2 regions of the Arthrobacter sp. SRS-W-1-2016 genome follow, and region 1 is predicted to be linked to the other one. Evidence: riboswitches for the same ligand, from Rfam matches in the RefSeq annotation. Region 1 holds a riboswitch; the other holds the start of a gene.
The links. Region 1 has a riboswitch for cyclic di-AMP ahead of BMF89_RS06540 (NlpC/P60 family protein). Riboswitches for the same ligand answer to the same signal wherever they lie in the genome.
Positions count from the first base shown of each region.

Region 2: another riboswitch for cyclic di-AMP. It lies ahead of BMF89_RS08195 (hypothetical protein); the one in region 1 lies ahead of BMF89_RS06540 (NlpC/P60 family protein).

Region 1 covers NZ_MTPV01000026.1:55,749-60,157, forward strand. The annotation lists gene BMF89_RS06530 (NTP transferase domain-containing protein) at 1-473, opposite strand, end outside; gene BMF89_RS06535 (HNH endonuclease) at 510-1,010, opposite strand; gene BMF89_RS06540 (NlpC/P60 family protein) at 1,261-2,025, opposite strand; cyclic di-AMP (ydaO/yuaA leader) riboswitch at 2,031-2,213, opposite strand; gene BMF89_RS06545 (M23 family metallopeptidase) at 2,343-3,161, opposite strand; cyclic di-AMP (ydaO/yuaA leader) riboswitch at 3,164-3,374, opposite strand; gene BMF89_RS06550 (metal-dependent transcriptional regulator) at 3,500-4,195, opposite strand.
Region 2 covers NZ_MTPV01000034.1:83,616-88,024, reverse strand. The annotation lists gene BMF89_RS08200 (glycosyltransferase) at 1-761, opposite strand, end outside; gene BMF89_RS08195 (hypothetical protein) at 923-1,654, opposite strand; cyclic di-AMP (ydaO/yuaA leader) riboswitch at 1,657-1,852, opposite strand; gene BMF89_RS08190 (HAMP domain-containing sensor histidine kinase) at 1,993-3,471, opposite strand; gene BMF89_RS08185 (response regulator transcription factor) at 3,484-4,224, opposite strand.

The DNA of each region.
Region 1 (4,409 bases):
GCAGATACCCGGTAGATCCCGAGCAGGGGCTGCTTCCGTCCATCGGAGGATATGGACAGGGCTCCTTCCGATTCCGCGTGGGCGGAAACTTCCCGGAGCAGGACGGGAACAGCCGCGGCGGCCAGGGGCATGTCGCAGGCCATGACGAGCACCCAGGCTGCATGGCTTGGGGACGGACTTTGGCCGTGCCGCGCTTCGGAATCCTGCCCTTCGCTGTCTTGCCCCTCCAGGGCGAGGAGTCCGGCGGCGATCGCGGCTGCCGGTCCGGCGAAGGGCGGGTCCTCCCGTGCGGTCAACGTGCCGTCCGGCAATGTGCCGGGATCCGGCCCGACGACGACGACTCTCCGGGCTCCGCGCGTGGCCGCCAGGGCACGCTGAAGGAGCGTGGCGCCGTCGTACTTCAGATGGGCTTTGGGCACGCCGCCGAGGCGGGAGGACTTGCCACCCGCCAATACCACCGCATCAAAGTCCACCCGCCCAGATTACCCGGGAAGCGGCTCAATTCCGGTTCAGGCCGCCGATTCAGGGAGGAGGAAGGGATCCCATGCGGGCGCAGGTTTCTCAAGCTCCTTGATCTGCCAGATAGTCCCGGTGGGCGCCGCGGGAGTGAACCTCAGTTTCCAGCCCATCTCGGCTGGAGTGTGGTCACTCTTGGCGTTGTTGCAGCGAAGGCACGCTGCCACCAGGTTTTCCCAGGAATCCGCGCCGCCCCTGGATTTGGGGTGGACGTGGTCAATGGTGTGGGCTGCTTTCCCGCAATAGGCGCAACGGTGACCGTCGCGGCGCAGGACGCCGCGGCGTGTAACCGCCGTGATGGTGTTGTACCTTGGCCGGATGTAGCGATTGAGCAGAATCACGGACGGACGTCCGAGAATCTCCTGTGGCCCGACGACAGGCTCGTCGCCTTCGGCCACTACGCTCGCTTTTCCGGTGAGCACAAGGACCAGCGCCCGGCGGAAGGTTACTACCGCCAGCGGTTCATATCCAGCATTCAGAACGAGTGTGCGCATGCACGTACCTCTTCACGGCCGCACCCGTCAGGGGCGCGAGGGCCGGCTGCCCTCTGCATGTACGGGCTGTGGATCGACAACCTAAGAGTAAACACCCGGAGGCCAGATCAACGAATCCTAGCGTGAGTTCCAGGACGGTGTCGGTCAAAGTTCATGTGCCGGACACGTTTGCGCATGCTGGTTAAAACGGAACATCCCCGCCGGCGGACCGACGGGGATGTTCCAGGGAAAACTATGTAGCCGGAGCTAATTAGCCACCGACGCGGATGAAGACCGGGCCGGAACCGACGTTGACGCTGTACAGGGCGGTGGTGCCACCGTTCCAGCCGCCGTGGACTGCCATGCCGTTGCCGACGTAAACGGCGATGTGGGCCATGCCCATGCCACCGTTCTGGTAGTAGACCAGGTCACCCGGCTGCGCTTCAGCAGCGCTGACCGTGCGGCCGAGGGAGAGGTAGTCTGCCGGCCAACCGTGGAAGTGGATGCCAACGGCAGCCAAGGCGTTCGAAGCCAGGGCCGTGCAGTCCTGGGCAACGCCAAGCTGTGCGTAAGCTGCGGCAGCAATTGCCGCGCCCTGGCCGCTGGCAACCTTCGTTGCGGGCGAAACAGCAGCAGTCACGGAAAGCGTCGAGACGCCGGTAGCGGCACCCGTTGCAGCCTGCGGAGCAGGAGCGGCTTCCTGGGTAGCGACCGGAGCAGCAACAACCGGAGCAGCCTCGGTGGAAACCACCGGGCGCTCGTACTTGATGGCGACGGAGGAGTCGGCCGAAATGCTGGCTTGGGCGACGGACTGGACTTCCAGGGCGGAAGTCGAAGTGGACTCGCGGGGGACGTTGGTTTCTGCAGCGTTGGCTGCGATACCGCTAGTAAGCACCAGACCGGAAGCGGCTGCGATAACCGCTGCCTGACGGCCTACGCCACCGGCGTTGCTGCCGACAGACTTAGCGATGACGGCAAGCGAGTTGGTCTTGGTGACCGCGGCACGGTGGCGCGCGACAGTAGAGCGTGAAGACACGTTAAGAGGCCTCTCCCTATGCCCGCGAGGTAAGCTGTCGGATTCGGATGGGAGTCATCCGGCCACACTTCTCCCTCTCGGAAGTTGTGCGACTTAACCCCAAGGCCATCCGTGAAGATGACCAAAAGTGGGTCCCCCGCCTCTGCCAGACGATGTTTTGCGAACGGAACCTCGAGCAGTGGCAGAGCTAGGCAATCCACTCGAGTGCATCAACTCTCTAAAAGTTGATGCGTCTTAGACGGTACATGAGTTTTGGCTGAATGTCACATTCAGGTCACGGAGCGTGACAAGCATGCGAGAGGCTTCCATCGGATTGGCTACAGCCAGCCCAGGGGGTCGACGACGTCGCCGTTGACCATGACTTCAAAATGGAGGTGGCAGCCGGTGGAGGCGCCGGTAGTGCCGCTCAACGCGATGACGTCGCCGCGGCTGACAGTCTGGCCCACCTGGACGTTGAACGAAGACAAATGGTTGTACGTGGTTTCCAGGCCGTTGCCGTGGTCCACCACAATGCGGTTCCCGCCGCCATACGGATGCCAGCCGGCGAAGGTCACCTTGCCCGCCGCGGCGGCATGGACCTGGGTGCCGCACTGGGCCACGAAGTCCTGGCCCCGGTGGAATTCCCCTAGGCCGCCGGTGATGGGGTTCACGCGGTAACCGAACGGCGAGGCCGTGATCAGGGTATCCAGCGGCGCCCCGAGGGTGCCCTTGGAGGACGACGTCGTGATGGTGCCGACGGACTGGGCGCTCAGGAGCTGTTTGAGCCTGCTGTCCGGATCTGCCGTGGTGGAAACCGCAGCGCGGCTGAAATCGATGGTGGCGCTTGCCGCGGCCGGGATTTCAGGCTGGGTTCCCACTGCCAGGGCCGTCTGGTTCAACTCGGGGGTGGCCGTCATGGCGCCGGCGCCCGGCATGGCGATCGTGAGGATGAGGCCGGTAGCCGCAAGGGCCACCCCGGCCTTCTGTCCTGCTCCGCTCGCTGCGGCGAACTCGGCCATCTGCCGCAAAGGTCCCTTGCGGCGGCGGAGTTCGCGATGGGGATCGCGGGGCCGCTCGTGCTCGACGGCGCTTGCGCTCCGCAGCTCAGCAGCGGGACCGGACGCGCGCCTGCGGCCCCTGGTGTTCTGCGTGGTCAAGGTTTTCCTCTCTGGCAAGCCTGCGAAGTTAGCTGTCGGATTCGGGCCAGAGAGATCGTGGACCCGGTCCGCACGAAGGACGCGAAGCGCAGGGCTACTCCGAGGAGGACCCTGCGCAATGTGTGCTTCTGCTGCGGACTTCACCCCAAGGCCGTCTTTCGACGGCCGATGGTGGTTCCCCCGCTTCTGCCAGTGAATGGACTAATCCACCTGATCCGCTGGCAGAACTTGGCTTCGGATCAGGTAACGCTTTGGTATCGGCGCCAGTAGTCAACTATAGGGGATTAAGCCCCCGCGGTAATAATTTCGTTATCTTTGCCGCTCGCCTTGCCGGCAGGCTAGGCGACGGTGACAAACACGTGCGAGGCAACCTCCGGCGGCAGCTCCAGGGCGCCGTCGATATTGGGCACGCGGACGGAGATGTACTCCCCCACCCGTTCCAGGGAAACCCTGGCACCGGGACGGATTCCGCCCTCGTCCAGCTGCACCAGAAGTTCCGGTTCCACCTGGATCGGTTCGGCCAAGCGGCTGACGGTGACCCGGTTTTCAGGTGAGTATTCGTTCATCGCGTCAAGGAGGTTGACCACGCCGTCCGTAAACGCGTGGGACGCGGCTCCGCCCAGTGCTTCGAGTCCCGGAATGGGGTTGCCGTAGGGCGATTCCGTGGGGTGGTCCAGGAGCTCGTAGAGCCGCCGCTCCACGCGCTCGCTCATGACGTGCTCCCAGCGGCACGCTTCATCGTGGACGTAGGCCCAGTCCAGCCCGATGACATCGGCGAGGAGCCGTTCCGCGAGCCGGTGCTTGCGCATGACTTCCGTGGCGCGTTTCCGGCCCGTTTCGGTCAGCTCAAGGTGCCGGTCGTTGGACACAATCACCAGGCCGTCGCGTTCCATCCGACCGATCGTCTGGGAAACGGTTGGGCCGGAGTGCCGCAAGCGTTCGGCGATGCGTGCGCGAAGAGCCACGATGTTCTCTTCTTCAAGCTCCAAAATGGTCCGAAGATACATCTCAGTGGTATCGATCAGATCCGTCATCCAGCTCAGCTCCTCGAGCGCAGTATCTTGCGTGTTTTCGCCAGCTCCAAGCTTAGCTTATTTGGAATTACTCCGGATAATTACGACGCCGGTCCAGCGCTCTTCCGCCGTCCTGTCCGGAGCCGACCAAACAAATGCTTTCCACGTGGCGGACTATGACACCTCCGGTTCTGCCCCCGCCTGCGGCGTCGGGCAGAATTGGGAAGTCGAAGGA
Region 2 (4,409 bases), on a different contig from region 1:
TTGGGATCGTCGATCCAGTCAACGGGAACTTCGTGCACGCGGAGTCCGCAGCGTTCGGCGACCACCAGGAGTTCAGTGTCGAAGAACCACGAGTTGTCCATGATGTGGGGGAGGATCTGCTGGGCGACATCTGCCCGGATCGCCTTGAAGCCGCACTGCGCATCGCTGAAACGGGCGCCCATGAACGAGTGCAGCATCAGGTTGTAGCTGCGCGAAATGAACTCGCGCTTGGGGCCGCGGACAACCCTTGAGTTCCGCGTCAGGCGCGTGCCGATGGCGAGGTCCGAGTGGCCGGAGATCAGCGGTGCCAGAAGGGGCGCCAGAGCGGCGAGGTCCGTGGACAGATCCACGTCCATGTAAGCGAGAACCGGGGACGGCGATGCAAGCCACACTTTGCGAAGGGCGTTGCCGCGTCCCTTCTCCTCGAGATGGACAACAGCCAGTTCGGGCAGCTCCCTCGCCACGCGTTCAGCGATTTTCAAGGTGCCGTCCGTGCTCGCGTTGTCCGCCACGGTGATGCGGAAGCCGTGCGGGAACGTCTCGCGCAAGTGGCCGTGAAGCCGGCGCAGGCACTCCTCGAGGTCGCGTTCCTCATTGAAGACCGGGATCGTGACATCGAGCACGGGGGTGGCGGTGTGGGTGTCCACGGGGGCGCGTCGCACCGTGCTGCGCTGGAGGGGAGCATTGGGCTGGAGGGGAAGGCCCGGCGGCACCACCGCGGGGTCCTTCAGGGTACCGGAGGTGGATTCGATGAGCGTCATGTATCCAGAGTGCGGCTGCCGATTATGAGGGCTTTAGGCGGAACCTGTGATATGGCTGTGGATCTGCGACCGGCATGGCGACTCACATGTGTGGCCACTAGACGCAGAGGTCCGCCCCCGGAAGGGACGGACCTCTGCGTTCTTTGTGCGTGGCTCCTGGCTTAGTACCAGTTGTTCGCGAGGTGGAAGGACCACGCCGCGGAGGGCGATCCGTAGCGTTCCTTGATGTAGTTCAGGCCCCAGCGGATCTGCGTCTGGTAGTTGGTCTGCCAATCGGCGCCCTCGGATGCCATTTTCGCGCCCGGCAGCGACTGCCCGATTCCGTAAGCGCCGCTGGAGGCGTTGGTGGCAGTCGTGCGCCAATCCGATTCCTTGTTCCACAAGGTGATCAGTGCGGACATCTCGCCCTGACCCCAACCGTAGGAGGGCAGGAGGCTTGCGGCATAGGCCTGGGCCCCGGCGGGATCGTCGAGGGCAACAGGCGCGGCCGGGGCTGCCGGCGCGGCCGGGGCTGCAGGCGCGGCGGGGGCTGCAGCCTGGGGCTCGACGGCGGCCGGAGCCGGGGCGGCTGCCCGGCTCGGAACCGGCGTGGCGCTCGGCTTGGCGCTCGCGCTCGCCGACGGCGTGGCGATGGCCGATGGAGTGGCTGAGTGACTAGCCGCGCGGGAATCCGACGAACGGCTCAGGTCCTGGGCATTGATGGCTTGTCCGGCGGCCTGGCTTGCAGCACCGGCACCGAGGAACACGGCGACGACGCCGGCAACAACTGCCATGCGCTGGCCGGTGCCGAGGTTCGAGGCGACTCGCCTCAACGTGGAACGTGACTTGTTTCTCCGGGCAGGTTCGCCGCGGTGGCGCGCAACAGAGCGCGACTGATTCCTGGAATCAGACATGGTGATTGCCTCTCGACGCCTGCGGAGTTAGCTGTCGGATTCGGATGAGGTCATCCGGCCGTGGCCACTGGGAATCGTGGCGGTGCGGCTTCACCCCTAGGGCTGGCTCAACATGAGCGCTTGCCCGGAGACCTGGGTCCCCCGTCTCTGCCTGGACTGTTGGCACCGGGGAGGGGCAGAGCTCGGCGCCTACCCGGCGGCGGCCGGAATGATCCGGCGCACCTATTCGACGGTACAGGAGGATCCCGCTTAAGTCACATTTGGGTAACGGAGATCACGACGCCGGTGCGTCGACTTGCGCTCGCCGCGCACCGGCGTCGTGATTTTGTGGACGGCCTTCAGGCCGTGGCGGTCCTCAGCGCGGGAAGCCGCACCGCAAACTCCGTCCGGCCCGGCCGCGATGCCACTTCGACAGTACCGCCATGCGCCTGAACGATGGATTCCACGATCGACAAGCCGAGCCCGGACGTGCCCTCGGAACCGGAGCGGGCGGCGTCGGCACGGGCAAAGCGCGAGAAGATCCTGCCCTGGAAATCCGGCGGGATGCCCGGCCCGTTATCCGTCACGGTCACCACGGCGCTGCCATCGGCGGAACGCATGACGCCGGTGACCACGGTGGTACCCGCCTCCGTGTGCTTCCGTGCGTTGGAGAGCAGGTTCGCCAGAACCTGGTGGAGTTGCGTGGTGTCGCCGCGGACAGTGAGCGGCTCATCCGGGAGCTTGAGCTGCCAGATGTGCTCGGGAGCCATGACTTTCTCGTCGCTGACGGTTTCGATCACCAACTGCGTGAGGTCCACATCGGTGAACTCCGGGGCCTTACCTTCGTCCAGCCGCGCCAGGAGAAGGAGGTCCTCTACGAGGGTGGTCATGCGCTCGGACTGGCTTTGCACCCGGCCCAGTGACTTGCGGCCGTCCTCGGTGAACGTCTCGGTCATGCGCAAGAGCTCTGTGTAGCCGCGGATGGCCGTCAGCGGAGTGCGAAGCTCGTGTGACGCGTCGGCCACGAACTGGCGCACTTTCGTTTCGCTTTGCTGGCGCGCCTCGAGGGCGCTCGAGACGTTGTCCAGCATGAGGTTCAATGCATGGCCCACGCTTCCCACCTCTGTGCCCGGGTGGGCCGCCGACGCCGGAACGCGCACCGCGAGTGCCACCTCACCGGCGTCGAGCGGAAGTTTCGATACCTTCGTGGCGACGTCGGAAAGTTGCTCCAAGGGACGCATGGTACGCCGGATCAGGACGGTTCCGGCCAGCCCGATCAGGATCAGCCCGCCCAGGGACACCAGCACCATGGTCCACACGAGCGAGGCCTCGGTGTCCTCTTTCGAGGCGAGAGGCAGCCCCGTGATGACGACATCGCCATAGGGGGTTTCGGCGGCGACCAGCCGGTAGCCCCCATTGGAGAGGGTGCGATCAACCGGACGGCCATCGGAGGGGAGCGCCAAGAGTATTCCGGCATCGCTGGGCGACAACGGCGTACGGGTGGCATCCGAGGAGAGGAACCCGGCATCGCTGCTCACCTGGCCGCCAAGGATTCGCGCGTTCAGGGTGCCGATGCTCTGGCCCCGGGGGTCCAAGGGGTCCGGACGGCCGCCGGGGTTGCCTTGCGGCGGGCGCCCGTGCGAGGCCTGCATCAATTGCTGGTCCAGTTGCTTCGTGAGGAACACGTCCATGGAGGCATAGCTGACCACCCCGACTGCACCGCAGATGGCCACGAGTAGCGCCATGGAGAGGAGGATCAAGCGGGTGCGCAAGTGCCAGGTTGAGGGATTGAACCAGCTGTGGTCGGTTTGGCGGGGGATACCCGAGAGTGCGGACATTCGACGCCCCGGCTATTCGGCAGGCTTGATGACGTAACCGGCTCCGCGCACCGTGTGGATCATGGGCGGATGGTTGGCCTCGATCTTCTTGCGCAGGTAGGAGATGTAAAGCTCCACGATGTTGGCCTGGCCGCCGAAATCGTAATCCCACACGCGGTCCAGGATCTGGGCCTTGCTGACCACGCGCTTGGGATTTTCCATGAGGTAGCGCAGGAGTTCGAACTGGGTCGCGGTGAGCGGGATGTCTTCGCCGCCGCGGGTGACTTCACGGGTGTCAACGTTCAGGGTCAGGTCGCCTACCACGAGCTCGGCGGTGTCCATCGCGGCCACCCCAGAGCGCTGGACCAGGCGGTGCAGGCGCAGCAGGACTTCCTCCATGCTGAAGGGCTTGGTGACATAATCGTCGCCGCCCGCGGCCAACCCCACGATCCGGTCCTGCACGTCATCCTTGGCGGTGAGGAAGAGCGCAGGAACCTCGGGCGCAAAGGCGCGGATCCTGCCGAGCAGCTCAACGCCGTCGAACCCTGGAAGCATCACATCCAGCACCAGGACGTCCGGACGGAAGTCCTTGGCGAGCTTCACTGCGGCCGGACCGTCGCCGGCCACTGCGACCGACCAGCCCGCCATGCGCAGGCCCATGCTCATGAGCTCGGCGAGGCTGGGTTCGTCGTCCACCACAAGGGCGCGGATGGGAGAACCGTCCGGGTGGCTGAGCTGCGGAAGGTTGTTGGTCATGGAGTGCGAGGATGCCATGGGACAACTCTCCAATCTGCCGGTTTGCCGGTGCTTAGCCGTTGCTGTGAGCACCCTGTGAGTCCCAGCCTAGCCACCTGTCCAAAGGTTGCGCGGGTTCCCCCAGCAGAATCCGACACAACACCGCTGCAGGTCACAGGGAAGCCTTCAGTTCGACACAGCCAACGCACAGCAACGCGACTGAC